DNA from 2 places in the Actinomadura meridiana genome. Region 1 is predicted to be linked to the other one. Evidence: riboswitches for the same ligand, from Rfam matches in the RefSeq annotation. Region 1 holds a riboswitch; the other holds the start of a gene.
What was found. Region 1 has a riboswitch for thiamine pyrophosphate ahead of ABD808_RS28040 (purine-cytosine permease family protein). Riboswitches for the same ligand answer to the same signal wherever they lie in the genome.

Region 1 (14,679 bases):
GAGGGAGGCGCCGAACGCGACGAGCCCGACGAGCATCACGGGTTCGGCGTGCTTGGGCGCCAGCCAGCGGCTCGACGCCAGGGAGCCGATCAGGGAGCCGACCGCCATCGCGACGAGGAGACGTCCGCCCGCGCTCGGCGCCGCGCCGATGTGCTCGGCCAGGAGCACCGCCGTGACCGCGACGCCGCCGAAGCCCATCCACGCGAGGGTGGTCGCCACCGTGAGCGCGCGCAGCACGCGGCCCTCGCCCAGGACGACCAGCCCGCCCGTGATCATCGAGGCGAGGCCCGCCTTCGGCGCGGCGGGTCCGTCCGGGCCGGGGAAGGGCAGCAGCGGGAGCGTCAGGACGCCGAGCAGCCCGACCGCGACGACGGCGGTACCGGCGTACTGGCCGCCCGCGAGGGCCGCGAGTCCCGCGGCGAGGCCGGGGCCCGCGATGCCCGCGAGGTTGTAGCTGGACGCCTCAAGCCCGTACGCGCGGGACAGCCGCGCCGGGGACACGAACCGGGGCAGCAGGCTCGTCAGCGCCACCACGATCGGTTCGGTGCAGCCGATCACCGCCGCGACGCACAACGCCAGGACCAGCGGGGAGCGTCCGGCCGTGACGAGGAGGAGCCCGGTGGCGGCGGCGTATCCGACGGCCAGCGGGACGGCGATGCGGCGTGGACGTCCCACCCGGTCCAGCAGGTTCCCGAGGACGGGCCCACTCACCACGTACGGGAGCGTCATCGCGGTCTGGAGGTACCCGGCGGTGGCGGCGTCCCCGGTGCGCGCCTGGACGGTCAGCACCAGCGCCGTCGCGACCCCTTCGGCGGACACCCGCAGCAACGTCGCCGACGTGAGGTGCAGCGGCAGCGCCGCCGATCTGCCGGGCACCCCTCTCATGGTTGCACAGGGCATGGTGGCACAGGCCGGGGCCCGGATGATCACACGACCTAGACTGCGGAGGGTGAACGAACATCGGGTGACCAGCGAGGTGGGGCGGCTCCGGACGGTCCTTCTGCACCGTCCCGGCGCGGAGTTGAAGCGGCTCACCCCGCGCAACAGCGACAAGTTGTTGTTCGACGCGATCCCGTGGGCGGGCCGGGCGCAGGAGGAGCACGACGCCTTCGCGGAAGCGCTGCGGTCACGCGGCGTCGAGGTCCTCTACGTGGTGGAGCTTCTCCAGGACGCCCTGGAGTACGAGCCCGCCCGCGAGCAGGCCATCGCGGACGCCGTCGTGGACCTGCGGCTCGGCGACCAGCTCCGCCGGGTCGTCGAGTCGTACCTGCGCGACCTCGATCCCGAGCGGCTCGCGCACGCGCTGATCGCGGGCCTGGCGCACGAGGAGCTGAAGGCGGGCCACGGCCTCGTCTACCGCCTCATGGACCGCCTGGACTTCATCATCGACCCGCTGCCCGGCCTGTTGTTCACCCGCGACAACAGCACGTGGATCGGCGACCGGGTGGCGGTGACGAGCCTCGCCATGGAGGCCCGGCGGCGGGAGGCGGACCTGCTCGGCCTCGTCTACGCGCACCATCCGCGTTTCGCCGGGATGCGGCCGATCTACGAGCCGACGCTCGAACACCTCGAAGGCGGCGACGTCCTGCTGCTGAGCCCCGGCGTGATCGCCGTCGGCACCGGGGAGCGGACGACCCCGGCGGGCGTGGAGCGGCTGGCCCGCCAGGTGACGGAGGCGGGGCTCGCACACACCGTCCTCGCGGTCCCGATCGCCCAGGAGCGCGCCACCATGCACCTGGACACGGTCTGCACCATGGTCGACGTCGACACGGTCGTGATGTATCCGCCGGTCGCGCATTCGTTGACGGCCTGGGCGGTCACGCTCGACGGCGGCGAACTGCGCGTCGCCGAGCCCCGGCCGTTCCTGGACGCCGCCGCCGAGGCGATGGGCCTGGACCGGCTCAAGGTGATCGACACCGGGCTCGATCCCGTCACCGCGGAGCGCGAGCAGTGGGACGACGGCAACAACACCCTCGCGGTGGCGCCCCGGCTCTGCGTCGCCTACGAGCGCAACATCGAGACGAACGCCCAACTGGAGGCGTCGGGCATCGAGGTCATCCGCATCACGGGCAGCGAGCTGGGCACCGGACGCGGCGGCCCGCGCTGCATGTCCTGCCCGCTTCTCCGCGACACCCCGGAACTCTGGAACACCGCGACACAGAACACCGGGACCTAGAACGCCGAGACACAGAACACGGGCGTACGGACATCAGGACATAGAACAGCTCGGGCGGTGTCGACGGGGGCACGACATCGCCCGAGCTGTCTGAGGACCATACAAGGTCTGCGGTGGTTCTTCCAGAGTGCGCCCCATAAACGGGGAATTTCCTGGGATTTCGGTCAGGCCGGGTAGGCGCGGCTGGGCGCGGTCGCGTTCCTGGTCCCGTCGCGGCGGTCGTCGTCAGGCTCGTCCAGCAGATCGGGGAAATCGGCCAGGTCAGGGATGGTGGCGGGTGCCACGGCGGGCGCCGACGCCCCGTTGGTGGCGGACGGTTTGAACGTGCGCAGGACGGCCCACACGGTCGTGGAGCCGTCTTCGTGACGGACGCCCCATCCGTCGGAGAGCGCCTCGACGATGCCGAGGCCGCGCCCGCCGAGCGAGGACAGCGTGCCGGGGCCACGGCGTGGCTCGGTCATGGCGCCGCCGTCACTGACCTCAAGCTCCAGCACGTCGCCGCGCCGCACCCAGCACACCCTGACCTGGCCGGACGGCAGCGGCCGCGCGTGGCGGAGGGCGTTGCTGAGCAGCTCGCTCACGATGACGCTCGCGTCGTCCACGATGTCCTCGTAGACGCCGGAGTCGACCAGCTCGGAGCTGAGGCGTTTACGGGCGACCGCGACGCTGGACGGTGCGTGTGGGAGCAGTACGACGCTCGACGCCCTCACCTCCCCGTGGTTTCTCGACTCGGACGGGACCCGTCGCCGCTCTTCCGGTACGTCCGAAATGCCCTGTTGGGCGGGACCGGAAACCCGACCGATTCACTTCGCCACCTCTACAACGAGTCACCGGCCATCCGGTCACGGTGATCACCTCTGGCTCTGAATCCCGGTCACGAACGGCAACCATCCAAGGATCTATCCAGCCAACGGCGGATTTACTCCTCGCGCGCGCGTTTCGTCCACCGCACCCCGTGGACACCGTACTTTCCCGCAGGAGTCAACCCCTACTCCGGTCGGAAGCCAACCCCGTCACCCGCCGAGATCACCGAAAGGCCTGGTCAAAACGGTCCTGGAAGGGCCCTGCGGACAGTCCTTCACCACTCTGGGTAATCGCGTTGGTCCATGAGCGCGAGGCCGTTCAGCGGGCCGCGAGCAGCACGAGGCGCATGCTGGTTCCGTGCCCCGCGTGGGCGCCACCTGCTGGTCCGCGCGCTTCCGCCGCACGCAACAGGACATTCGGGAGCCCTCCGGACGACTCCACCCGGCGAGCGTCATCCTGCCCCGGCGAGTCGCTGTGATATCTCTCACTTTTGTCGTGCCGGGCCGGATGGGCGGAGATCGACCCGCCCTGCGCCTCCGTGAGCCGCTTCACGATGTACAGCCCGAGCCCGATGCCGCCGAACCGCCTGCGGTCCCCGGCCTCCCCCTGGACGAACCGCTCGAAGATCCGCTCATGGTCGCCGTCGGGGATGCCGATGCCCTCGTCGGTCACCGTGACCACGATGCCGGAACCCTCCCGGACGGCGCGGACGCTGACCGTCCCGCCGTCCGGCGAGTACTTGAAGGCGTTCTCCAGCAGCTGCCCGAGGACGATGTCGGTCGCCATCGCGTCCCCTTGGCAGGACGGCAGATCAGGCGCGACCTCCAACTCGACCCGGTGCAGCGGCGACAGCGACCGGAAACCGGCCACCACGCCCTCCAGCACCCGCGTCAGGTCGAACGGCTCGATCGTCACGGCCAGCTCGTCCGCGCCCGCGCGGGAGCCGAGCAGCAGGTGCTCGACGAGCCGTCCGAGCGACTGGGCGCGTTCGGCGATCGTGGCGACGGCGGCGCGGCGGTCCACGTCGGACAGCTCGTCCCACCGGTTGACCAGCGTGGACGCGAACCCCTGCACGACCGTGATCGGCGTGCGCAGCTCGTGGCTGGTGGTGGCGAGGAACAGGTCCTTGGCCTCCTCCAGGGACTTCGCCTCCGACACGTCGCGGAAGTCGACGACCAGCTCGCCGGTCTCCTCGATCTCGGCGGCCAGCACGTTCAGCCACGTGCCCGACTCCAGCCGGAACGTCAGCATCTCGCCGAGCGCGGGCATGTCGAACGGCAGCGGCCGACCGAGCGCGTGCTCGGGCGCGATGCCGGTGAGGGTGTGCGCGGCGGGGTTCCACTGCCGGACGACGAGGTCGCGGTCGAGCACGGCGATCCCGTCCGCGCTGGAGTCGATCACCGCGCGCTCGTGCGCCCGCTGCCGGACGACCTCCGCGTACGCGACCGCGTTGCCGACCGCGACCCCGGCGTGCCCGGCGAGCAGCTCCAGCAGCTCCAGCTCGGTGTGCCCGATCTTGCGGCCGGAGAACAGCGCGTACAGCGCGCCGTACGGACGGTTCTGCAAGTACGACAGGCCGAGCGCGATCGAGTGCAGCCCGCGCAGCTCCGCCCAGATCAGGTCGCCGAGCCGCTGCTCTCCGGTGGCCAGCTTGACCGTCTTGCCCGATCTCAGCAGCTCGCCGACGAGGCTCGACCGCAGATCGGCGGACGTGCCGCGAATATGCTCGGGCAACCCGGACATGCTCACCAGCCGCAGCCGGTCGCCCTCGATCCGCACGAACCCGCCCGCGTCGGCGCCGGTCAGCTCGATCAGCGCGGCGGTGATCCGGTCGAGCACGACGGCGAGGTCCAGTTCGGCGTTCAGGTCGGCCACGATGTCGTTCAGCCGCCGGACGAGCCGGGCCCGCTCCGTCATGTGATGCTGCACGATCTCGTCCTCGTCCACCGGGTGGTACACGCTGACCCAGCCGAGCGGCGTCCCGGACGGGTCCTTCAGCAGGCTCGTGTCGATCCGGACGTCGATGAGGCGCCCGTCGCGATGGAACCGGCGGGTCGCGATCGAGATCTGACCGCCCTCGACCTCGCCTTTCCCGTTCCCGCCGCTTTGGACGTCCTCGCCGTTCTCGCCGCCGTTCTCGCCGTCGCCGCGCCGGGTGAGGAGCCGTTCCTGGACGGCGTTGTGCTCGGCCTTCAGCTCAGCGGGGACGATCGGGGGCACCCGTCCGACCATCTCCTCGGCGCTCCAACCGAACATCCGTTCGGCCGCGGGGTTCCACACGGTGACGCGGTGCCGCTGGTCCACGGCCACGATGGCGTCGGCGGCGCTCTCGATGACGGCGCGCGCGATCGGGTCATGGACGTGGTGATGCACGTCTGTCATCGTGCCACCGGACTCCCGGCCGCCGCCGGGCAACTTACGCCGAAAGTTTCCCCCTCCTGGCGGCCGACATAGAAACCTTACTTTCCAGTAAGTCTGCCGACGAGGAGCGCGGCGAGGCCCGCGGCGAGGAACGACAGCACCGACGCGCTCATCCAGGTGTGCGGGGCGAAGTGCAGAGCGTCCTGGACGTCCGCCCAGAAATCCGCCCACCAGCCGACGGTTCCGGGGTTGATGAGCTGGTACACCACGAACCCGGCGGCCCAGGCGGCGATCATGCCCCAGCGGGACGGCGCCGCACGTGACACATCCCACCCGTCCGCGCGGCGGCGCCGTCCGAGGAAGAAGTCGGCGGCCAGCACGCCGAGCATCGGCACGAACACCGAACCGATCAGTGACAGGAATCCGGCGTAGTCGCCAATGTCCAGGGCCAGCGCGAGGACCGTGACGAGGACGCCGAGCGCGACGCTCAGCACCCGGCGGTCGGCGCGCGGCACGAGGTTCTGGATCGACACGGCCGTCGAGTAGGTGTCGGCGAACGACTGGTCCGCCTCCCGCAACACGAAGATCGCGAAGAACACCACGCCGAGCGTGACGTTGAGGAAAGGATCGAACACCTTGGTCGTGTCGCCCGCCACGATCGCCAACGCCAGCAGCCCAAGGACGTACGCGACGATCTGCGTAACGGAATATCCAACGGCCGCCGCGCCGAACGCGGCCCGCTCCGTCCGGGAATGCCGGGTGTAGTCGGCGGCGACCGGGACCCAGGAGATCGACACCGCGAGCGCCGCGTCCGCCCCGAGCCAGAACCCGCCCCACGACCCATCGGTCAGATCGGGCAGCGGCTCGCGCAGCAGCTGGACGTAGAAGTACACCAGTGCGATCACCACGGCGACGGTCACGTACCGGCGCAGCAACCGCACCGATCCCAGCGGCCAGACGGTCAGGACCGTCGTGATCGCCCCGGCCGCGATCACGTAGCTCCAGCGCGGCACGCCGTCCCACAGCTCGCGCGCCGCATCCGCGATGACGATCAGCTCGAACGTGCCCCAGCCGACGAGTTGCGCGATGTTCAGCACGGTCGGCGCGTACGACAGCCGCGCCCCGAACAGGCCGCGCAGCAGCACCATCGCCGGTTGCCCGGTGCGCGCCCCCGGCACGGCGGCGAGGCCCAGCATCAGCCCGCCCAGGACCGTTCCCACCGCCATCGCGACGATGCCCGCCATGATCGGCAGCGTCGGCACGCCGTCCGCGTTCGGCGCGAGGACGGTGTACGCCCCGGAGAACGCGAGCAGGCTGACCCCGAGGTTCCCCCAGAAGGCGCTCTGATCCCAGAAACCAAGGATCTTCGCCGCGGGCTCGTCGAGCGTGAGCGGCGCCTCGTTGCGGGGACGCTCGTCCGAGCGCCGATCGACCTTGGACGTCACGGGACACGCTCCCTACGCCGGCATTACCCGGACAGGTTCATGCGGTCGGCGACGCCTCGAAGGTCGCCCTCTCAGCCCGGCTGTGGCCCGAGCTCCCGCGGGTATCGGTCGCGCCGATCGTACAACCGGTCGGCCGCCCTAAAAAGGGCATAGATCACTCAAACCGGAACTGATCACTGGAGCACCCGCCGTCAGGCGACGTACGGGGTCCCGTCACCCTCGGCCTCCATCGGACGACCCAGCTCGGCCCAGCCCTTCATGCCGCCGTCGACGTTCCTGGCCAGCCAGCCGGCCTGGTTGAGCGCCACCGTCACCTGCGCGGACCGCGCCCCGGACCGGCAGATCACGAAGACCTCCTGGTCGCGGGGGACCTCCGACGCCCGGTCGCCGAGCTGCCCCATGGGGATGTGGACCGCCGTGGGCGCGTGGCCCGCGTCCCACTCGTCCTGCTCCCGGACGTCCAGGAGGTATCCGTCCTGCGGAACCTCAGCGGCTCCCACCGCCGGCACGTCGTCCCCGAAATTCATCACACCCCCATGGAACCGCGCGAAGCACCCCTGCGTCGAATCACGCATGCGGTATCGGACGCTCCTGTTCGCGGCGCCCGGACTGGCCATGCTCCTGACCCTGGCTGGTTGCGGCGACGAACAGGCAAACGGAAATCCCGCCGGCGCGCCCCAGGGCACGACGTCCGTCAAGCCCTCCGCACCGGCGAACACGCTGACGATCAACGTAAGAGCCTCCAAGGAGGCACCCGCCAAGTCCTGGACCCTGAGCTGCGAGCCGCCGAGCGGCGACCATCCGAAGGCCGCCGCCGCCTGCGCGGCGCTCACCAAGGTCAAGGACCCCTTCAAACCCGTTCCCGAGAACCAGCCCTGCACCATGATCTACGGCGGCCCGGAGATCGCCACGGTCAAGGGCACCTGGCAGGGCAAGCCGATCGACACGAAGTTCACCCGTGACGACGGCTGCCAGCTGAACCGCTGGTCAAAGATCGGCCCGCTGTTCGGCAACGTCCCCAAGGTCCGCTGACCGAGCCATCCCCGTTCCGGCTCGCCTCACAACCCCGTCAGGCCCCGGCCCCGCCGGGGCCTGACCCGTCCCACCCCTGGTTCGGAACGCCAGCAAGGTTGGGCATGGATCGCCGTCAGTTGGAGTAGCTCACCACGGTGGCGGAGGGGCTGCACTTCGGACGCGGCGCCGGACGGCCATGATGGCCTCGCCTAACCGGTCCGGGGTCGCGCCCTCGACGAGGTAGGCCTCGTCCACCAGCGCCCACCACCCCCGCGTGAAGTACCCGAACCACACCACGCCCCCATACCGCGCCTCGATCCGCCGCGCCTCCGCGACCCGGATCGGGACGGGGTCGATTCGGGCCGTGTCGTCGGGCAGCCGGTCACAGGGCGCCACGGCTGACCGCCCGGATCCGCTCGGCGAGTTCCTCCGCCGTGTCCGCGTCGACAGACGCTTCCCTACTGAGGTCTTCGCGGTCGAGGGGCCCGCGCATAGCCCACCACCGGCCACGGTCGGAGTGGATGATGGACCAGCCTGGAAACTCCGCCTTGAGCCGGGCCTTGGTCCGGTCGAGGGGGGACGCTGCGGCCTTGATCCCCCCTGTAGGAGACTGGTCCGCGCGGCCGGACATGCCTGTACCCATGGGACACCCCTCGACGTGAAGGACTTTAGGGGGCCTAAAGTCGTCTCGGGGTGAGGCTAGAACGCCCAGGCCACGCGAGCAATAGGGGCCCTAAAGTTCGCCAGCGAAAACCGGAGTCGATCACGTGGATCTAAGGACATTGCGGGACATCTCCGCCATCGCCGACCCGATCGAGCGTGCACGGGCGATCAGCCGCACCATGACCGAGCAGCAGGGCCTCACCGAGGAGGCCGCTCGGATCCGCCGCGGCGCGATCGCTGAGGCCCGCGAGGCCGGTCACACGCTGGAGGACATCGCCAAGGTGCTCGGCGTCACACCCGGCCGTGTCTCGCAGATGCGGAAAGGGCCGGTGGCCAAGGCCCCGGCCGCACCGGTCAGCCAGGCGCCCTCGGTGATCGTCCAGCGTGCCCTGCCCACGGATCCCGCCACCCGCGGCTCGGCGTCCCTGTTCCTGACCGAGGCCGAGCGGCAGGGCATCACGCCCGGCCGCCGGATGCTGTACATCGGCAACGAGCCCGCGACCGAACACGTGGCGGCATGCCTGCGCGTCGACCCCGGCGACGACGTCCTCGCCCGCCGCAAGATGATGACGGCCAACGACGTGCCCGTCCGCGTCGCCACCTCCTACTTCCGTGCCGACCTGTTCACCGGGACGAGGATCGCCGAGCCGGAGTTCGTCCGACCTTCCCTCCAAGCCGCGATCGTCGCGCTCGGCTACGCCTTCGGGCATGCGGAAGAGACGCTCACCTCGCGCCCGGCGACCCTCTTCGAGGCCGAAACGCTCCAGCTCGACCCCGGCGAATGGGTCGTCCAGGTGCTGCGCGCCTCCTACTCGACCGAGGGCACGCCGATCCACACCCTGGAGACGATCTGCGCCGCGACGCGGCACATCTTCACCATCGGCCAGGTCGGCGGCCTCGACGAGTTCTGACCCCGACGACGTACGGATCTAGATCCAGGTCGCGCAGCCTTCGATCTCGCTCGCCGTCGTCGCCGTGCGACGGGTGGGTGAGAGCGTCGTGGGTCTGCGATCATGGGCGCCTCCCCATCGCTTGCGAGGAGCGCGATGACCCTCTCGATCGACTCCGTGGATCCCGCCGAACTGCCGGAATCGTCACCCGCCTATGCCCACGCCGCGCTGGTTCGAGGTGCGGAGCGGACCCTGTTCATCAGTGGTCAGCCGCCCTGGACCATCGAGGGCGACGTTCCCGCCGACTTCGACGGGCAGTGCCGCCTTGCCTGGGAGAACGTGCGGGCCGTGCTGGCCGCCGCGGACATGACCGTGGAGAACCTCGCCAAGGTCACCGTGTACCTGTCCGACCGGCGGCACCGCGAGGCGAACAGCCGGATCCGGCACGAGGTCCTCGGGGACCACCGGCCGGCGATCACGATCATCATCACCGGCATCTACGACGAGTCGTGGCTGCTGGAGATCGAGGCCGTCGCGGTGGGCTGACCTTTCACTTCAGCAGGCGGGCATCTCTGGCCGGTCATCCCGTGGACGCGCGGGCCGGTCTTCTTCCCTCCCTTGGGGTCTACGCAAACGCGCCGCCGCGTCCCACAGCGTGGCTATGACTGAGACGACTGCCCGCGCGTAGCCCGCCTTCAACCCACACAAAGCGCATGTTGTCCGTCACAGGCAAGTGACGCTCCGGGGATAACTTGCCTGGATCCTGCACTTGCCTCGATGAAGAAAGTTGGCGTCATGGGCAAGTTTACCCGGAAGCTTGGTGTTCTCTCTGCCATGATGACCTGGTGGAACCCTTGGCGGAGCCCGATGCCCTGACCCCAGACTCACTCCTTGAGCAGGGGCTGGCGGTCCTGCGTGACCTGCTCGGCCCCGACTGGAAGGTCACCGTCCAGCCAGCCTCGCAGGAGGTCAGAAGCACGAGGCGACGCCTCGATGTCATGATCCAAGTAAAGGCAGACGGCGACAGCGTCTTCACGCAGGTGATGGTCGATCTGAGAAGTAGAGTTTCCCCCCGCCTCGTGGACGAGCAACTGCTCCCCAAGTTGGAGTTGCTGCGGCAAGTGAGCAACTACACGAACCTTCTGGTGATCGCCCCTTGGATCACACCACGCGTCCGACGGCTCTTGCAGGACTACAACATCGGATACATTGACCTCACCGGCAACGTGTCTCTGCGTGTCTCCAGGCCTGCCATCGCCATCTACGCCCAGGGCACGAGCCGTGCTCCGCGTTCGAGGGCCACCAGAAGCAGCAGGACGACATTGGCTGGGGCCAAGGCTGCTCGGCTTGTACGGATCTTGACCGACGTCACCCCGCCCTACAGAGCCACGGATCTCGCTAGGGTGACTGGGCTCAGCTTGCCCTATGTTTCTCGACTTGTAGAAGCCCTAGAGGAGCAACGACTGATCCGGCGCGATGGCCGGGTTATCACTCAAGTGGACTGGCCTGATCTCCTGCGCCTTCGCGCTGAGCACTACGACCTGCTGCGGCACAACTCCTACGTCGGCATGGTAGCCCCGAACGGCATCGACGCGGTACTCAAGGCGCTACCCGCCATGCTAACGGAACACAGCGAATGGATAGCCCTTACTGGTTCATATGCCGCGCGCGCGGTGGCGCCCTTGGCCGTGGGGGGACAGCTGATGCTCTATCATCCCGCCAGTGCGCCGCGTCTGCCTGACGAGATTGGAGACGAACTCGGCCTGTTGCGCGTCGACAAAGGGGCCGATGTGCTTCTGCTGCGAGCCCACGACCCGGTGGTCTTCGAACGGACCGTGGACCGTGGCGGGGTGCGCCACGTGGCTTTGAGTCAGATCGTTCTGGACTGCCTATCTGGCCCCGGAAGAATGCCCGCAGAGGGCGAAGCTGTCCTTAGCTACATGCAGGGCAATACGAAAGAGTGGCGTGCGGACCGTCTGCCTACTTAATCAGGGCCGTCTACCCTATGATCTACCTTTGGGAATCAAGACTCGGCGAAAGCTCGCCAAGGCTTGCTCAGTCTCGACCACGTGGTGACCATGCCTCAGTCACGGGGCTGCGCCGATACCGAACCCCGAGGCCAAGCGCAACCCATGGCAAGATCCGTGTCCGGAAAGGGAGTTAGTCATCTCCGCAGTCCCTGAAGGCGTTGACCGAGATCACCTAGTCGTCGCCGCACGGCGCGTGCTCCTCGACGGACTTACCGCCCTGCGTCCACATCTGGAGGCACTCACCGTCGTCGGGGCCCAGGCTGTCTACCTACGCACGCCTGACGCCACCATGCGCAACGCCCCATTTACTTCTGACGCCGACCTGAGCATCGACCCGGCCCTGCTGGGTGATCACCCACAGCTGGACGAAGCGCTACGGGCGGCCGGATTTGACCTTATGCAGGCCAGCCAACCGGGCCTATGGGTGCGTACCGAGCGTGTCGGTGACAAGAGAATTCCGATCGAATTAGACATCCTTGTCGGTAAAGATCTCGCGGATAATATTGGTAGCAGAAGCGCCAAGATTCCTCCGCACGGCAAGATGACCGCACGTTGGGTCGCCGGACTGGAGGTTTGTGCCGTCGACTGCGGACCAATGGCCATCCGGAGCCTCGATCCAGCAGACACGCGCAGCATCACCGCCAAGGTCGCGGGGCCCGCTGCCCTGTTGGTAGCCAAATCTTACAAGATCGGCGAGCGGCTTGCCCGGGTCAGCACTCACCCAGATCGCCTCACCAACAAGGATGCGGGCGACGTCTATCGCATCATGGCCACCGTCCCTGCCCAGCAAGTGGCTGCGACCTTCAATTCCCTCATCCAGGACCTGCGCGTGAGCAGTGTCACCGAAAATGGAATCACATTGCTTCGAGATCTATTCGGTGGCGCACGGACGCCCGGCGTAGATCTCGCCGTCGCAGCCCATAAAGGCGACATCCCGGAAGACACGATTCGGACTGTGGCTCCCGCATACATCAACCGATTGACGGCAGAGTTGCGTTAGCTGGCGCGCTAATCCAGGTCGTCAGGGCAAGCACCCTATTTCAGCAGGCGGGACATGCGGCGGTCGGCTAGTGGCTTGCCGCCCGTCTGGCAGGTGGGGCAGTACTGGAGGGACGAGTCCGCGAACGACACCTCGCGGACCGTGTCGCCGCAGACGGGGCACTTCTGGCCTGTCTTGCCGTGGACGCGTAGGCCCGTCTTCTTCTCGCCCTTGAGGTCCTGTGCCTCCAGGCCGCGGGAGCGGGCCACCGCGTCTTGCAGGGTGGTGACGATGGCCTTGTGGAGGGTGGCGACGTCGTCCTCGGTCAGTGAGGCGGCGATTTTGAAGGGGGACATCTTCGCGACGTGCAGGACCTCGTCGGAGTAGGCGTTGCCGATTCCGGCGATCACCTTCTGGTCGCGGAGGAGGCCCTTGATCTGGGTTCGTTTTCCGCCGACGATCGCGGCGAGCGCCTCGGGGGTGAACGTGTCGTTCAGGGGGTCGGGGCCGAGTGACGCGACGCCGGGTACGTCGGCGGGGTCGCGGACGACGTAGACGGCGAGACCCTTCTTGGTGCCCGCCTCCGTCAGGTCGAAGCCCGAACCGTCGTCCAGGTGGACGCGCAGGGCCAGCGGGTTCTTGCCGCCGGGGCGGACGGGTCGGGTCGGGATCTCGTCCCGCCATCGGAGCCAGCCCGCGCGGGCCAGATGGATCACCAGGTGGATGCCGTCGACGTCCAGGTCGAGGAACTTGCCGTGCCGGGACGCGCCCGTGACCGTCAACCCGCCGAGCGCGGTCACCGGCGGGTCGTACGTCTTCAGCGCGGAGATGGCGAGGACGTCGACGCGGGCGATGACATGGCCGACGACGCGCTCCCGCAGGAACGCGGCCAGCGCCTCCACCTCAGGCAACTCAGGCATACGTGGATACTCCGTCCCGCCCTGGCGCCACTCGCGACGCGAACGACCTCCCTAAGAGAGTACGAAACCCCCGGTCGTGGGGTTTCCACAGGGCTGTGGAAGCCTGTGGAAAACCCTGTGCACAACTCGCGATGCGTCCGGGCGGGCGGCGTTTTCAAGGGCTATACCTCTACGAATCCACTTGAACTGGTGGAGGAGTGCGCGGACGAGCGGTCACACAGGGTGTGGATAACTTCCGCGTAACGACCCGTGGGTAACCGCCACAAGCGCTCCCTTGGCCGGACTCGGCGGGCATGTGACCGGGATCTCGAAATAACCCATAGGGGGTATGGGTTGTCAGGAGCGTAACGCTATGGCACGATGAGGCCCGGGAGATACCCCCTAGGGGTAACAATCAAGGGAGTCGCGAGATGAGCACCGCCACCTACACCGTCGCCGGAATGACCTGCGGCCACTGCGTCAGCTCCGTCACGGAGGAGGTCGAGCAGATCGCGGGCGTCACCGGCGTCGATGTCGATCTGGCGACCGGAAAGGTCACCGTGACGAGTGACGCGCCCCTCGACGTCGTCCAGGTCAAGGGCGCCGTGGAAGAAGCCGGTTACGAGCTGAAGGCATGACCGGAGCGCACCAGGTGCGCCTCTGAACGGAGTGAGTCGGAATGAACAGCGCGACCAAAGTCGGAGCTTATGCGGTGGGTCTGGCGGTCGTCTTCGGCGGCGCGGCGGGACTCGGCAAGGTCGTCGGGCCCGTTGGGGCGTCGGCCGAGACGGCGTCCCATGGGCACGGCGGTGCCGCGGGCGGCGGAGATGGCGGGGCGGCTGGTCACGCGCCCGGCGGTCTCCAGATCTCCGAGGACGGCTACACGCTCGTCCCGCGTGGGACGACGCTGGCGGCCGGTGAGCGGACCGACTTCCGGTTCACCATCAACGGCCCGGACGGCAAGCCCGTCACGGGATACACGCCCCTGCACGGCAAGCGGCTGCACCTGATCGTCGCGCGCCGCGACCTGTCGGGCTTCCAGCATCTGCACCCGTCCGAGGCGGGCGGGGGCGTCTGGACGGTGCCGATCACGCTGGCCAAGCCCGGCGTGTACCGGTTCTTCACCGACGTCCAGCCGGACGGCGCGAAGCGGCAACTCACGCTCGGGACCGACGTCTTCGTCCCCGGCGACCTGCGGCCCGCGCCGCTGCCTGAACCCGCACGGGTCGCGAAGGTGGACGGGTACGAGGTCACGCTGTCCGGCGGCCTCACCCCGGGCAAGTCCACGGAGCTCACCCTGTCGGTGAGCAAGGACGGCAGGCCGGTCACCGATCTGGAGCCCTACCTGGAGGCGTACGGTCACCTGGTGGCGTTGCGCCAGGGCGACCTCGCCTACCTGCACGTCCACCCGGACGGGG
Region 2 (14,679 bases), on a different contig from region 1:
GCGAGCTGGTGTGCGCGTAGCCGAAGCGGTCGTCCGGCATGACGCGGCGCATCAGCGGCCGCATCCACAGCGGCTGGACGGTCCAGTACGCGGCGACGAACCCGGCCCCGCACAGCACCAGCGTGAGCTGGTCGGCGCCCGGCGCGATCGTCACCAGCGACGCGACCGTGACCGTGCTGACCCAGAACATCAGATGCCCGGTCAGATACAGGTAGCGGGCCGCCGGGAACAGCCGCACGACCAGCACGTGGACGAGGAACGCGACGGTGATGACCAGCGCGATCGTCCCGCCCTGGTCGTTGAGGAAGTCGGCGAGCGTCCGGTCGGCCTTCGGCGGCGTCGTGTCCATCGCGCTCGCGAGGACGGTCTGGAAACTGGTCAGCCCGCCGGTGAACACCTCCACGCCGATGAACAGGATGACGACGCCGATCGTCGCGCGCAGCGCGCCCGCGAACACGTCCTCGAACCTTTTGCGTTGCAGGATCAGGCCGACGAGGGTGATGAGCCCGATGAGGATGGGGACCTGGCCGAACACGTTGTCGGCCAGGAACGTGAGGATGTCCTTGATGACGTCCATGGGTGAGTGGCCTCACTTCCGGGGTGGGGTGATGCGCTGTCGCCCCGTCAGCGCGGTGGTCGCAGGTCGAGCTCCAGGCGGTACCGGTCGCCGCGGTAGAGGGACCTGACGTATTCGAGGGGCCGTCCGTCGCGGTCCCTGGTGATCCGTTGGAACAGGAACGCGGGCATGTGCACCGGGACGTCGAGTTCGGCGGCCTCGGCCGCGGTGGTGACGGTCGGTTCGATCGTCTCGGTGCCCGAGGCGATCTCCACGCCGTTGCCGCGCAGCAGGTCGTAGAACGAGCCTCCCTCCAGGTCCTGCCGGCGCAGGCCGGGCAGCAGCGCCCGGGGGAGGTAGAGCGTCTCGATGGCCATGGTGGTGTCGTCGGCGAGCCGCAGCCGCCGAATGGTAAATACCTCTTCGATGGGTGACAGTGCCAGCCGCCTGCCGATCCGCGCCCCCGCGGCTTCCGTGCGGAACGACAGGACCCGGCCGCCCGGCCGCATGCCGCGCCTGATCATGTCCTCGGTGAACGAGATCATGGTCAGCGAGACGGCGATACGGGGTTCGGCCACGTAGGTGCCGCTCCCGTGCCGCCGGTCGAGCAGGCCCTCGGCGACGAGACCGTCGATGGCCTGCCGCAGCGTGGGCCGCGACACGCCGAGGTCCTCGGCCAGCCGGCGCTCGGACGGCAGGGCGTCCCCGACGTCCAGGCCGTCCAGCATCGCGAGCAGCTCGCGGCGCACCGACTGCCGTTTCGTGCTCCCTGGGCGGGACTCACCGACGGATGTCACGCTGCTCGCCTCCTACGATGCTGTTCCTGTCGTGAAACACCGTATGTCCCGGTGTGACAATTGGTCAATACCACTTTGACCGGGTGGTCGCGGTGGGTCGCGGCAGGTGAACCGGACATGAATTTCCGCCGGGGCTCGGCGAAGGTGGACGATATTCGGCGTCCCGCCCGGGCAGTTTGTCTCTGGTGTCGGCTAGGTTCCGTGGGAACGTGCCAAGAGACACGCTCGGGGAGCCGATGTGATCGCAGCGGAGCAAGGATCGTCGGCCCCACCCGGGGGTCTGGGGGTCGCCCCCCAGAAGGGGGGAGCTTCGTGACTCAGCAGACCACCGTGCCGGGGTTGCCGCCTGAACCGTCCCTCGCCGATCCCTGCGCGGAACGGGAGCCGGCGGGGGACCGGCTGCGCCGCGCCGGACCCGGCCCGGCGGTGGGGCTGGACGTCTTCCTGTCCGGCCGGGTGTTCATGGACATGATCTTCACCGGGCTGCCGGGGCTGCCGCCGCCGGGCACCGAGATCGTCACCGACGGGCTCGGCTCGGCGCCCGGCGGCGTCGCCAACATCGCCGTCGCGATGAGCAGGCTCGGCCTGCGGGTGGGGATGGCCGCCGAGTTCGGCGACGACCTGTTCGGCGCCTACCTGTGGCGGACGCTCGCCGAGCAGGAGGGCGTCGACCTCGGGCTGTCCCGGCGGGTGCCGGGCTGGTCCACGCCGGTGACGGTGTCGCTGGCCTACGACTCCGACCGCAGCATGGTGACCTACGAGCGTCCGGTCCCGGGGGAGGGCGCCCCCGGCGAGGGCGCGTCGGTGCCGCCGCCGCCGTCCGCGCGGGCGTGCTTCATCGACGTCGACCGGCCCGTCCCGCAGTGGGCCGAGCCGATGCGCAGGCGCGGGACGCTCGTGTTCGGCGACCTCGGCTGGGACCAGACCGGCGCCTGGCCCGCAGAGGTCCTCGACCGGCTGGAGCACGTCGACGTGTTCCTGCCGAACGCCGCCGAGGCGATGGCGTACACGCGCACGAGCACCGCCGCGAGCGCGGCGGACGCCCTGTCCGAGCGGGTCCCGGTGGTCGTGGTGAAGCGCGGCGGCGACGGCGCCATCGCCGTCGACCGCCGGACGGGGGAGCGGGCCGAGGTCAGGGCGCTGCCCGTGGAGGCGCTCGACCCGACCGGCGCGGGCGACGTGTTCGCCGCCGGTTTCGTGTTCGCCACGCTCGCGGGCCTCCCGCTCGACGAGCGGCTCAAGTTCGCCAACCTGTGCGCCGGGCTGTCGGTGCGGCATCGCAGCGGGTCGCTCGGCTCGCCGTGCTGGGGCGAGATCGCCGCGTTCGGCGAGTCCGGCGAGGTGCCGGAGTCGGTGCTGACCGACTACGCCTTCGTGGTCCCGTTCATCCCGGACGCGGCCGACGACTCGCCCGTCCGCGCCGAACCCACCCTGCGCAAGCAGCGCTGAGGACGCTCAGACGGCGGCGAGGCCGGAGCGGTACTCCTGCGGGCTGACGCCGCGCTCCCGTTTGAACGCGGTGCTGAGCGCGAACGCCGTGCCGTAACCGACCTGCCGCGCCACCGACTCCAGCGTCGCGTCGCTCTCCCGCAGCAGGTCGGCGGCCTGCGCGAGGCGCGCGCCCGTCAGGTACGCCATGGGCGGCTCGCCGATCAGCTTCGTGAACCGCTGCGCGAGCGCCGCGCGGGACGCCCCGACCTCGGCCGCCAGGTCGGCGACCGTCCACGGGTGGGACAGGTCGTCGTGCAGGAGCCGCAGTGCCGGGCCGACGACGGCGTCGTCGTGCGCCCGGTACCAGCCGGGCGCCTCGGCGTCCGGACGGGAGAACCAGGCGCGCAGCGTCGCGATCAGCAGCAGGTCGAGCAGCCGGTCGAGGACGACGTCCTGGCCGGGCTCGTCCCTGCCGATCTCCTCGCCGAGCACGTCGACTAGCGGCGACTTCCAGGTGTCGCCGCCCACGACCGCGATCGGCGGCAGCGCCGACAACAGCCGCCGCGTCACCGCGCCGCGCATCTGGTAGGTGCCGATCAGCATCACGGTCGACCCGTGCGGGTCGTTGCCCCAGGCGCGGACGCCGAGGTCCATCGCCTCGGACAGGCTCGTCCCGTCCGGGGTGGTGCAGAGCTGCCCGGGACGGATGACGATCTGCGGCGCGGTCGCCGGGTCGTCGGCGACCGTGTACGGGTCGGGCCCCCGGAAGATCACCATGTCGCCGGGGGAGACGCGCCTCGGCTCGGCGTCGTCGGACACCAGCCAGGCGTCGTCGCGCACCATGGACAGCAGCGTCAGCGGTGCCTCGTCCTGGATCCGGACGGACCACGGCGGGCTGAGCGCCGCGCGGAGCATGAACGCCCCCCGCGCCCGCGGTCCGTCGAGAAGATCGGTGAGCGCGTCCATGCGACCAGCGTAGACGCTCGCGTATGCGGGCGAGTCTCTCAACGATGGTGGTCGGGTTCGGCGGTCTGTTGACTTGAGGGCATGACGAACACCACGCGGCACACCAGCGAGAACGGCCTCACCCTCGTCCTCGGCGGGACCGGCAAGACCGGCCACCGCGTCGTCGAGCGGCTGGAGGCCCTGGACGTCCCCGTCCGGATGGGATCGCGGTCGGCGTCCCCCGCCTTCGACTGGACGGACCAGACCACCTGGGCGCCCGTCCTGCGGGACGTCGAGAAGGTCTACCTGTCCTACTACCCGGACCTGGCCGCGCCCGGCGCCCCGGAGGCGATCGAGGCGTTCACGGCGAAGGCGGCCGAGGCCGGGGTCCGGCGCGTGGTCCTGCTGTCGGGACGCGGCGAGGACGAGGCGCGGCACTGTGAGGAGATCGTGCAGGCGTCCGGACTGGAATGGACGGTCGTGCGGGCCAGCTGGTTCGCGCAGAACTTCAGCGAGGACTACCTGCTCGCCCCCGTCCTCGAGGGCGAGGTCGTCCTCCCGGCGGGCGACGTGCCGGAGCCGTTCGTGGACGCCGACGACATCGCCGACGTGGCCGTCGCGGCGCTCACCGGCGACGGCCACACCGGCGAGGTCTACGAGGTGACCGGCCCCCGCGCGCTCACCTTCGCGGAGGCCGTCGCCGAGATCGGCCAGGCCGCCGGACGCACGATCGCGTTCGTCCCCGTCGCCGTGGACGACTACGCCGCCGCCCTCAAGGAGCACGGCCTCCCCGACGACCTCATCGGATTCCTGTCCTACCTGTTCGGAACCGTTCTGGACGGCCGCAACGCCCGTCCCGCCGACGGGGTTCGCCGGGCGCTCGGCCGCGAGCCGAGGGACTTCGCCGACTACGCCCGGCAGGCCGCCGCCACCGGCATCTGGACCAGCTGACACCCATCGAGCTCAACAAGGAGAACGCAATGAAAACCTCACTCGCAGGCATCTCCGCGGTTCTGTCCATCATCATGGCGGCCGGTATGGCCGGGGCGTTCTTCGCCTTCTCCACCGGCGTGATGCCGGGCCTGAACTCGGCCCGGCCCGGGTCGGCGATCGACGCGATGCAGACCATCAACCAGAAGATCCAGAACCCGCTGTTCGTGGGGATGTTCATGCTGGTCCCGGTGGTCGCGGTCGCGGCCGGGGTGTTCCTGCTGACCCTGGGCCACAAGTCCGCCGCGATCCTGTTCTTCGTCGCCGCCGCCCTGTACTTCGTGGGCGCGCTCGTCCCGAGCTTCGCGGTGAACATCCCGATGAACGACGACCTGGACGCGGTGACGATCCCGAAGGCCACCTCCGAGGCGGCGAAGGTCTGGTCGGACTACTCCGGACGCTGGACGGCCTGGAACAACGTCCGCGCCGTCTTCAGCTGGGGGAGCGTCCTCGCCATGAGCATCGGCGTCTACCTCTGGGGCAAGGAAAGCTGACCGGTACGGGCTCATGGAACGAGGAGCCCCCAGTACAGCGCCCAGGGCACGAACACCACGCCCGCCACGACCAGCAATCCGATCCGAACCCGCTCGCCCGTCGCGACCGTCGCGGCGGGCGAGCGCCATGCCGTCCGGGCCGCGACGCCCGTCGCGACGGTGGCGGCCACGGTCGCCACGGCGAGCGCCTGAAGCACCAGCCACGGCAGCGGCCTGCCGCCCAGCACAGGCCCCGGGTCCGGCCACCGTCCGGCGGCCATCAGGTAGAGCATGTAGACGAAGAGCCCAAGCACCGCAGTGATCCCCGCCCCAGAAGCCAGCCGGGCCCAACGGCTCACGGGCCGCACCGACCGCCCGCGAAGCCGCCGCACCAGGGCCGTCAGCGGATACCCGGTGAACGCCACGACGAACAGCACGAACGCCGCGAGCTGCATCCAGCCCGACGCCCACCACGGCGACGGCGAGACCTCCTTGCTCGGATAGTCCTGGTCCGCCCCGATGGGGCTGGTGAAGGCGGCGGGGGCGGCAGGCAACCTGCCGCCCGTCGCGTCCCGGACCCAGGAGACGACGAAATCGGCGTACCCCGGCGCCAGCGCCTCGCCCCGCGTCTCGCCGCCGTCAGCGGTCATATGCGCGGCATGGTCGGCGCCGGGAAAGAAACGGAACGTGTAATGGGCGTTGCCGCCCCGCCGCAACGCCTGCGCGAACAGGCGCGGATTGTCCTCCGGCGGGGTCTGGAGGTCGCGCCCGCCCCAGACGCCGAGCAGCGGCTGCCGCACCCGTTCCAGGACGCCCTGTGCGTCGAAGAACGCCTCCGCGAACAGGCCCGCGTCCGCGCCGAGCCGCGCCAGCCCCGGCTTGGCCCGGTCGACCAGCGACCCAGACACCCCCGCCCGGCGCAGCCCCGACGTCTCGTTCCAGACCTGCTGCCGGATCGGCGGCATCGCGTTCCCGCCGACCACGATCACGAACGCCACGTTCGCCGACCGCGACGCCGCCAACGGCGCGACCCAGCCACCTTCGCTCAGGCCCCACAACCCGACCTTCGCGGGATCGACGCCCGGACGGGCCCGCAGCGCGCCCACGGCCCCGAGCGCGTCGTCCGCCAACTCGGAGTAGGAACGCCGCAGGTTCGAGTAGCCCTTGGACCGCTTGTCGTAGATCAGGACCGCGAGCCCGCGCCGTGCGAACTCCACGGCCTCGGTGCGCAGGTGCTCGCGCGGCACCCCCGCCCCCGACCCGGTGACGAGCACGACCCCCGGCACCGGCCCCCGCGCCTTCGCGGGCGCCAGGACCGAACCGTGCAGGGTGAGCCCGCCGAACCCCTGGAAGCTCACCTCGGCGGAGGTCAGACCGGGCGGCGCCGGAACCGGCCCGGGACCACGCTCCGAAGCCCTGGCGAGCGGCGGCGCCGTGACACTGAACAGGACGCTGACCACAAGGGCCAGCGCGACCGTGATGACTCTCTTCATGCGGAGCACCGTAGTTTGCAGAGAAAGCTCTGCAAAGAGTTCTCTGCAAAGATAGCTCTGTAGTACTAGACTGCTCCCCATGGAGGACGAGACGGAGCCCGTGATCCTGGACGACCCGGGACGGATCAAGGCGCTGAGCCATCCCCTGCGCCGCCGGATCCTGCACCGGCTGCGCGCGTACGGCCCGGCGACGTCCACCACGATCGGCGACGTGCTCGGCGCCAACACCGGCACGACCAGCTACCACCTCCGGCAGCTGGAGAAGTACGGCTTCATCGAGGAGATCCCCGAGCGCTCCACGGGCCGAGAACGCTGGTGGCGTCCCGCCGACACCCCCCGCGACCTGCGGCTGCCGGCCCCCGACACCGTGGCGCCCGAGGACCGGCCCGTCCTGGACGAGCTGATCCGCGTCGCGCACGCCGAAGACCTGGAGCTGTTCCGCAGGCTCCCCACCGAATACGCGCGCGACCGGGCCTGGGCGATGCTGTCACGCGGCTTCGCCCACATGACCGAGGAGGGCCTCGCCGCGTTCTACGAGGCCTACATCGAGCTCCTGCACGAGCACGCCCACCGCCGGGAGGACGCGCCGCCCGGCGCGCGCCCCGTCCACATCCGCCTCTTCACCATGCCCGCCGACGAGGACTGACTTCGCTGGCCTACGATTTTCGGATGACCGATGTCCACGCGATCAGCGACCTGCACGTCGGCTTTCCCGAGAACCGCGCGTTCGTCGAACAGCTGCGGCCCACGTCCGGCGACGACTGGCTGATCGTCGCCGGTGACGTCGCCGAACAACTCGCGGACGTCGAATGGACCCTCCGCACCCTGCGCGAACGCTACGCCACCGTGATCTGGACGCCGGGCAACCACGAACTCTGGACCGTCAAGACCGACCCCGTCCAGCTACGCGGCGAAGAGCGCTACCGCGCCCTCGTCGACATGTGCCGAGGGCTCGACGTCCTGACTCCCGAAGACCCGTACCCCGTGTGGGAGGGCGCCGACGGCCCGGTGACGATCGCCCCGCTGTTCCTCCTCTACGACTACACGTTCCGGCCGGAGGGGGCGTCCACCAAGGAGGAGGCCCTCAAGATCGCGCAGGACGCGGGCATCGTGTGCACCGACGAGGTCTACCTGCACCCCGACCCGCACCCCACCCGCGACGCCTGGTGCGACGCCCGCATCGCCTACACGGAGGAACGACTGGCCGCCCTTGCCCCGGGCACCCGAACGGTGCTCATCAACCACTGGCCACTCGTCCGCGAGCCCACCCGCATCATGTGGTACCCGGAGTTCGCCCAGTGGTGCGGGACGGAACGTACCGCCGACTGGCACGACAGGTTCGGCGCCGTCTCAGTCGTCTACGGGCACCTGCACATCCCACGCACGATCTGGACTGGTGACGTTCCCCACATCGAGGTATCGGTCGGCTACCCCCGCGAATGGCGCAAACGCCCCGGCGGCACCCCACGCGGCCCCCGCCGCATCCTCCCGACCCCCGAAACGGACTGACCGGCCTACTCGGATTCGTCCGGGAACGAGGCACTAATCGCGAGCAGCCCAACAGTCGCAAGGGCCAGCAACCGATCCGCCGCCTCCGGCTCATGCTCGGTGACCACCGCGATCGCGCCCGCCAGCCGCAGGGCGTCCGCGAACGAGGCGTCGCCGGGCACGTCCCCGGCCTTCTGCGCGCGGACGAACAGGGCCTCACCCGCGTCACGCGCCGTCCGGCACGCCGTGCCGGGATCGGGCCGTCCCTCCCGCAGCGACACCAGGGCGGAGGCCGCCATCCCGGGAAACGCCGTGGTCCCCGCGATGAACCTCCGGAGCCACTCCGTGAACGCCTCCCCGGGCGCTGGAGACTCCAGAAGCTCCCGGGCCCGGACCGTCAGGTCGGCGTAGACGTCGTCGAGCAGCGCCTCCAGAAGATCCTGGCGCGTCGGGAAGTGGCGGTAGAGCGTTCCGATGCCGACGCCCGCCAGCCGGGCGACCCCCTCCAGGGACCCACCCGCGCCGTCGCGCTCGAACAACTCCCTGGCCGCGGCGAGCAGCCGGGCACGGTTGCGGCGCACATCGGCGCGCACCGCCCGGACCTGGGCCGTCTGCGTGTCGTCGCTGGTCACCTGTGTCGTCGGTCCTTCCCGGCGGGGCAGCGGGCCTGCGGCGAGATCCACGGGATCCGCGATTTTGGAACGGTCCCTTGATACTAGCCCGCCGATCACGCCCCCGCGCCGCCGATCTTCGTTCCGCCCCCGGAAAACCACCTGGTCAGGCACCTCAACGGGCCGGTGAACACGTCCGCCCCCGAAACCAATCGGCCCCTCACCCGCGTCTCCACGAGTAGAAGCACGACCCCGATTTCGCAAACCCGCTCCCGCAGGAGGGAATCTTTCCGGCGGCCCCAGCGATATACACCCGCAGGAGTTCCCGGCAATTCCCGGACAGTTTCCGTGGCCCCTGACGCAAGCAGACGAAGACGTCGTTGATGAAACGCGCCGTGGCCGCTGGAGCCAGTCGTGACCATATTGCCGGTCATCGAACAAAGGAGCACGAAAATGACCGTTCTGGTGATCGGAGCGACCGGGAAGACCGGTAGGCCGCTGGTCGAGGCACTCACGGCACGCGGCGTCGAAACACGCGCTGCGAGCCGCAACCCTGACGCGAACGGCGTCAGGTTCGACTGGGTCGACCGCGAAACCTGGGCGCCCGCCCTCGAAGGGTCTGAGGGACTCTACGTCGTTCCGCCGTACGCGGTACCCGACGGTGCCGGGCTCGTCCGCGACCTGCTCGCCGCCGCGCCCGACCTGCGCCGGGTGGTGCTGCTGTCGGTCCTGGGCGTTGACCTGTTGCCGGACGCGATCCCGATGGCCGCATGGGAGGACGAAGTCCGTTCCTCGGGCAAGGAATGGACCATTCTGCGGCCGAACTGGTTCCAGCAGAATTTCGGCGAAATCTTCGCCCCATCCCTCCGCGAAGGCGGAACATTGGAACTCCCCGCCGCCGACGCCGAGGTGGCGTTCATCGACACCCGAGACATCGCGGACGTCGCCGTTTCCGCACTCACCGAAGAGGGCCACGCAGAAAAGGCGTACGTCCTGACCGGCCCCCGTGCCCTGTCCCACGCGGAGGCCCTCCGAGTCCTGGGCGAGGCGGCGGACCGCAAACTGACCTACACCGCACTGGACCCCGACGCGTTCGTCAACGGCATGCGCGCGGCTGGTGTCGACGACCGTTTGGTGGAGTGGCAGCAGGGCTTGTTCACGCTCGTCCGCGACGATGAAAGCGCGGTCGTGACCGACACGGTCGAACGCGTCACCGGCCACCCCGCACGCCCCCTGGAGACCTTCGCCCAGGAAAACGCGCCCCTCTGGCGTGATCGGTAAGGCATGGCCAGCGGCGTGTACCCGATCATCGACTACCGGGACGCCCCCCCAGCATGATCGAGCGCGGTCGACGACGCGCGGGCCCTGACCGAACGCCGTCCAAACAACGCCGCCCAGCACCCGGACCGCCACCGCCCGGCGCTCAGGCCCCCGCAGCCCGCACAGGCCTGGGCGCCGTGGCGATGAGCACGCGACGAAAGTCACGAACAGCCGCACGCTGCCGCTGGTCACCGGGGACGGCGTCCAAGAGCACCCGCCCCACCTCAGTGGTCAGTTGCGTCCGGTAGACGGCCGGGACCATGTCGAGCACGGTCGCGGCCTGCCGCATGCCCCGATCGGTCCCGCCCTTCACGATGGCGCACAACGCCCCGAGCGCGACCAGAACTTGGAGTGCTTCCTTCGGGCGCGGGCGGGTGGAAGCCCTCAGGTCACCCGCCCGCGTCTGGAGGAGCGAGGACTGACACCTGGAGCGTTAAGTCTGGACGAGCGGTCGGTGGGTGTTCTGGGCGCAATCTGACGAGTCTGTGTCAGGTAGTGCCCTTTTGGCTGGCTCTTGGGTGACGGCGATCCATAGCGTGGTGGCTCGGCGCGGGAGGAGTGCGATGGCAGTCATCACCGAGCTGTACACCTATCCGGTCAAAGGGTGTGTGGGTGTTCCGTTGACTGAGGCGGTGTTGGGGGAGGCCGGATTGGCGTACGACCGTGCCTTTATGGTGATTGGTGAGGACGGGGTGTTTCGTAGCCAACGCCGGGATCCGCGGCTTGCGGTCGTCCAGCCCGAGGTCAGCGCGGATGGGGCGCGTCTTAGCCTTTGTGCTCCGGGTGCGGACGTGCTGAATGTTGATGTCGATCTGGGCGCTGCGCGGAGTGGCGTTTGGTGTGACGTTCTCCGTGGTGCGTCCGGGGAAGCTCGCGGTGGGGGATGAGGTCATCGTTGTGGCTTGGGGAGAGTCGGAGGCCCGGGTTCGGGGGGATGGCTGATCGGTGCCTGGAGCGCCCCCGCTGGGGGTTGGGCGGGGGCGCTCTGGGGTTGGTCAGGCGCCGGGGGAGAGGGGGAGGTAGACGCGGTTGCCGGAGGCTTTGAATTCGTTGGACTTTTCTTGCATGCCTGCGGTGAGGGCGTCCTGGTCGGTCAGGCCGTGTTCGTCGGCGTAGCGGCGGACGTCCTGGGTGATTTTCATGGAGCAGAAGTGCGGGCCGCACATGGAGCAGAAATGCGCGGTCTTCGCGGGGGCCGCCGGGAGGGTGGCGTCGTGGAACGCGCGGGCCGTGTCCGGGTCTAGGGAGAGGTTGAACTGGTCTTCCCAGCGGAAGTCGAAGCGGGCGTCTGAGAGCGCGTCGTCCCATGCCTGGGCGCCCGGGTGGCCCTTGGCCAGGTCGGCGGCGTGGGCGGCGATCTTGTAGGCGATGACGCCCGCCTTGACGTCGTCGCGGTCCGGGAGGCCGAGGTGCTCCTTGGGCGTGACGTAGCAGAGCATCGCGGTGCCGTACCAGCCGATCATGGCGGCGCCGATCGCCGAGGTGATGTGGTCGTAGCCGGGCGCGATGTCGGTGGTCAGCGGGCCGAGGGTGTAGAACGGGGCGCCGTCGCACCACTCCTGCTGGAGGTCGACGTTCTCCTTGATCTTGTGCATCGGGATGTGTCCCGGGCCCTCGTTCATCACCTGGTTGTCGAACTCGGCGGCGATCTTCGTCAGCTCGCCCTGGGTGCGCAGCTCCGCGAACTGCGCCTCGTCGTTGGCGTCGGCGATGGAGCCGGGACGCAGGCCGTCCCCGAGCGACCAGGTGATGTCGTAGGCGGCGAAGATCTCGCACAGTTCGCGGAAGCGCGTGTAGAGGAAGTTCTCCTGGTGGTGCGCCAGGCACCACGCGGCCATGATCGAGCCGCCTCGGGAGACGATGCCCGTCTTGCGCCGGGCCGTCAGCGGCACGTAGGAGAGGAGGACTCCGGCGTGGACGGTCATGTAATCCACGCCCTGCTCGGCCTGCTCGATCACCGTGTCGCGGAAGACGTCGAAGGTCAGCTCGGCGGGGTCGCCGCCGACCTTCTCCACCGCCTGGTACAGCGGGACGGTCCCGACCGGGACGGGCGAGTTCCGCAGGATCCACTCGCGTGTGGTGTGGATGTCCCGGCCCGTCGACAGGTCCATGATCGTGTCGGCGCCCCAGCGGGTCGCCCACGTCATCTTCTCGACCTCGTCGTCGATGGACGAGGCCACCGCCGAGTTCCCGATGTTCGCGTTCACCTTCACCAGGAACTCGCGGCCGATGACCATCGGCTCGATCTCGGGATGGTTGATGTTCGCGGGCAGCACCGCGCGTCCGGCGGCCAGCTCGTCCCGGACGAACTCCGGCGCGACGCCCTCGCGCAGCGCCGCGAACTCCATCTCCGGGGTGATCTCCCCGCGCCGCGCGTACGCGCGCTGGGTCACGGCGTCGCCGCTCGCCCGGCGCGGACGTCGCGGGAGGCCGTCGAGAGCGGGCGCCCCGGGACGCTCCGCGCGGCGCCCGTCGTCCTCGGGACGCGCCGCGCGGCCCTCGTACGGTTCGGTGTCGCAGCGTTCGGCGATCCACAGCTCCCGCAACGGGGGCAGCCCGGTGCGGACGTCGGGCTGCTGGACGGGGTCGGTGTACGGCCCGGACGTGTCGTACAGGACGACGGCGTCACCGCTCGTCAGCCGCACTTCGCGCATCGGGACGCGGATGTCGGGACGCGAGCCCCGCAGGTACGTCTTGCGGGCGGATGGAACCACAGGTTCGGTCATGACGACTCGATCTCTCCCTACGCCGGCATTACCCGGTCAGGTTCATGCGGTCAGCGGCCGTCCCAGCCGCTATCTCAGCCCGGTTCGCCGGACCCCCGCGATCTGTCGTCGTCGACGCTAACCCGCCGCACCCCGGTTGCCGCAACCGCCGTCCATGGGGTACGGGGATCTCAGGACCGCACCACCAACGGCAGCGCCAGCGTGAGCGTGCGCAGCGGTTCCGGGGTGGACGGCGACCGTTCCAGCCGTGCGTCGCCCTCGCCCGTCGCCGTCCGCAGTGATGCGGACTCGCGTCCGTCGACGCCGGTGACGACATGCCGGTCGCCGACCCGCCGGGTGGCGCCGAGAAACGTTCCGCCGCGCGCGTGGAAGGACGGCTCGTCCCGCCCCCTGAGCGTGCCGAGGAGTGCGCCGTCCGCGCCGAACACGCGCGTGACGCGGCGGCCGAGGGCGGGCCGCTTGACGACGAGCAACCGCCCCGCGTGGCGGTCGCGCAGCACAACGGTCCGGCGTCCGCAGGAGACGGCGAGGAGGGCGCCGCCGCGCTGGTCGTGGAAGCGGCCCGTGCCGTCCAGCAGCACGTGGTCGGCCCTGGCCAGCGGGTTGCCCGGCGGTGGTTCGACCTCCTTGCCCGCGTCGTCCAGGACGCGCCACGGCGCCCCGAGGTGTTCCGCGACCGCCGTCCGCGCTGCCGGAAGCCATCCCGGAGGGAGAGATCGGTCACGCAGCAACGGGGCGGCGTCGTCGTCGATGTCCACGACCGCGCCGACGCACGCGGCCGCTTCGGCGTCGAACCAGACCGTCCAGACCGGATCGGTGACGGGCCACACGATCCCCATCGCGCACACGGAACCCGCCGGGACGGACACCTCTCGCGCGCCACGGCGCAGGACCAGGCCCTTCCGCCCGATCGTCACGACGAGCCGCGTCCGGTGGATCACGAACGCCCACGCCGCCGCGGCCAGGGCGACGAGCACGCCGCCGTACACAGCGACGTCCGACAGCAGGCCGAGCACGCCGAGCGCGAGCGCGGCGAGACAGGCGCGGAACGGCCACCGGTAGGCCCGTCTTCCGAGCGTGATCCGGAGCTCCGGCGAGGCGACGGACACGGGCAGCCCTCCGTGATCGAGATTGCAGAACTATAGGGCGAACCAGCCGTCTCCACGGGAAGCGTCGATCCGCCGACGCCAGCCGGGGCTTTCACAATCCTTACCGATAGGGTCAGGATCAAGGGGGAGCAGGGAGGCGAGTGCGTCGGTGAGCACACAGCAGGAAGCCCCGCAGGACCGGATCCTCACGGTGCCGAACAGCCTGAGCCTTGCCCGGCTGGTGGGCGTCCCGCTGTTCCTGTGGCTCGTCCTGATCGAGGCGGACTGGTGGGCCCTCGCCCTGCTGGTCCTGGCGGGGCTGTCGGACTGGGCGGACGGCAAGCTGGCGCGGGTCCTCAACCAGACCAGCAAGATCGGCGCGCTGCTCGATCCGGCCGCCGACCGGCTCTACATCCTGGCGACGCTGATCGGGCTCACGATCCGCGACATCATCCCGCTGTGGCTGGTGGTGCTGCTCGTCGCCCGCGAGGTCGCGATCCTGCCGATCGCGCCGATCGTCCGGCGGCTCGGGTACAGCGGGACGCTGCCCGTCCATTTCATCGGGAAGGCGGGCACCATGTGCCTGCTGTACGCCTTCCCGTTGCTGTTGCTGGGCGACCATGACGGGGCCGCGGCGACCACCGCGAAGGTGATCGGCTGGTCGTTCGCGATCTGGGGCGCGGGACTGTACTGGAGCGCGGCCGCCCTGTACTGGATCCAGACCCGGCAACTGGCGGTGGCCGCCCGCGACGGGTCCGGCC

Region 2: another riboswitch for thiamine pyrophosphate. It lies ahead of thiC (phosphomethylpyrimidine synthase ThiC); the one in region 1 lies ahead of ABD808_RS28040 (purine-cytosine permease family protein).

What each region holds. Positions count from the first base shown of each region.
Region 1 is NZ_BAABAS010000020.1:434,206-448,884, forward strand. It holds gene ABD808_RS28020 (MFS transporter) at 1-876, opposite strand, end outside; gene ABD808_RS28025 (arginine deiminase) at 950-2,176, shown strand; gene ABD808_RS28030 (ATP-binding protein) at 2,341-2,886, opposite strand; gene ABD808_RS28035 (sensor histidine kinase) at 3,299-5,362, opposite strand; gene ABD808_RS28040 (purine-cytosine permease family protein) at 5,440-6,786, opposite strand; TPP riboswitch at 6,779-6,895, opposite strand; gene ABD808_RS28045 (rhodanese-like domain-containing protein) at 6,978-7,313, opposite strand; gene ABD808_RS28050 (SSI family serine proteinase inhibitor) at 7,360-7,818, shown strand; gene ABD808_RS28055 (hypothetical protein) at 7,948-8,196, opposite strand; gene ABD808_RS28060 (hypothetical protein) at 8,183-8,443, opposite strand; gene ABD808_RS28065 (GntR family transcriptional regulator) at 8,568-9,374, shown strand; gene ABD808_RS28070 (RidA family protein) at 9,510-9,899, shown strand; gene ABD808_RS28075 (helix-turn-helix domain-containing protein) at 10,199-11,341, shown strand; gene ABD808_RS28080 (hypothetical protein) at 11,577-12,383, shown strand; gene ABD808_RS28085 (Fpg/Nei family DNA glycosylase) at 12,419-13,282, opposite strand; gene ABD808_RS28090 (heavy-metal-associated domain-containing protein) at 13,693-13,899, shown strand; gene ABD808_RS28095 (hypothetical protein) at 13,941-14,679, shown strand, end outside.
Region 2 is NZ_BAABAS010000004.1:287,362-302,040, forward strand. It holds gene ulaA (PTS ascorbate transporter subunit IIC) at 1-577, opposite strand, end outside; gene ABD808_RS05260 (GntR family transcriptional regulator) at 625-1,353, opposite strand; gene ABD808_RS05265 (carbohydrate kinase family protein) at 1,666-2,802, shown strand; gene ABD808_RS05270 (AraC family transcriptional regulator) at 2,809-3,750, opposite strand; gene ABD808_RS05275 (NAD(P)H-binding protein) at 3,832-4,680, shown strand; gene ABD808_RS05280 (anthrone oxygenase family protein) at 4,710-5,213, shown strand; gene ABD808_RS05285 (alpha/beta hydrolase family protein) at 5,225-6,685, opposite strand; gene ABD808_RS05290 (helix-turn-helix domain-containing protein) at 6,765-7,331, shown strand; gene ABD808_RS05295 (metallophosphoesterase family protein) at 7,355-8,194, shown strand; gene ABD808_RS05300 (TetR/AcrR family transcriptional regulator) at 8,200-8,805, opposite strand; gene ABD808_RS05305 (NmrA family NAD(P)-binding protein) at 9,238-10,065, shown strand; gene ABD808_RS05310 (hypothetical protein) at 10,208-10,393, opposite strand; gene ABD808_RS05315 (MOSC N-terminal beta barrel domain-containing protein) at 10,668-10,991, shown strand; gene thiC (phosphomethylpyrimidine synthase ThiC) at 11,100-12,830, opposite strand; TPP riboswitch at 12,826-12,939, opposite strand; gene ABD808_RS05325 (hypothetical protein) at 13,001-13,939, opposite strand; gene clsA (cardiolipin synthase ClsA) at 14,088-14,679, shown strand, end outside.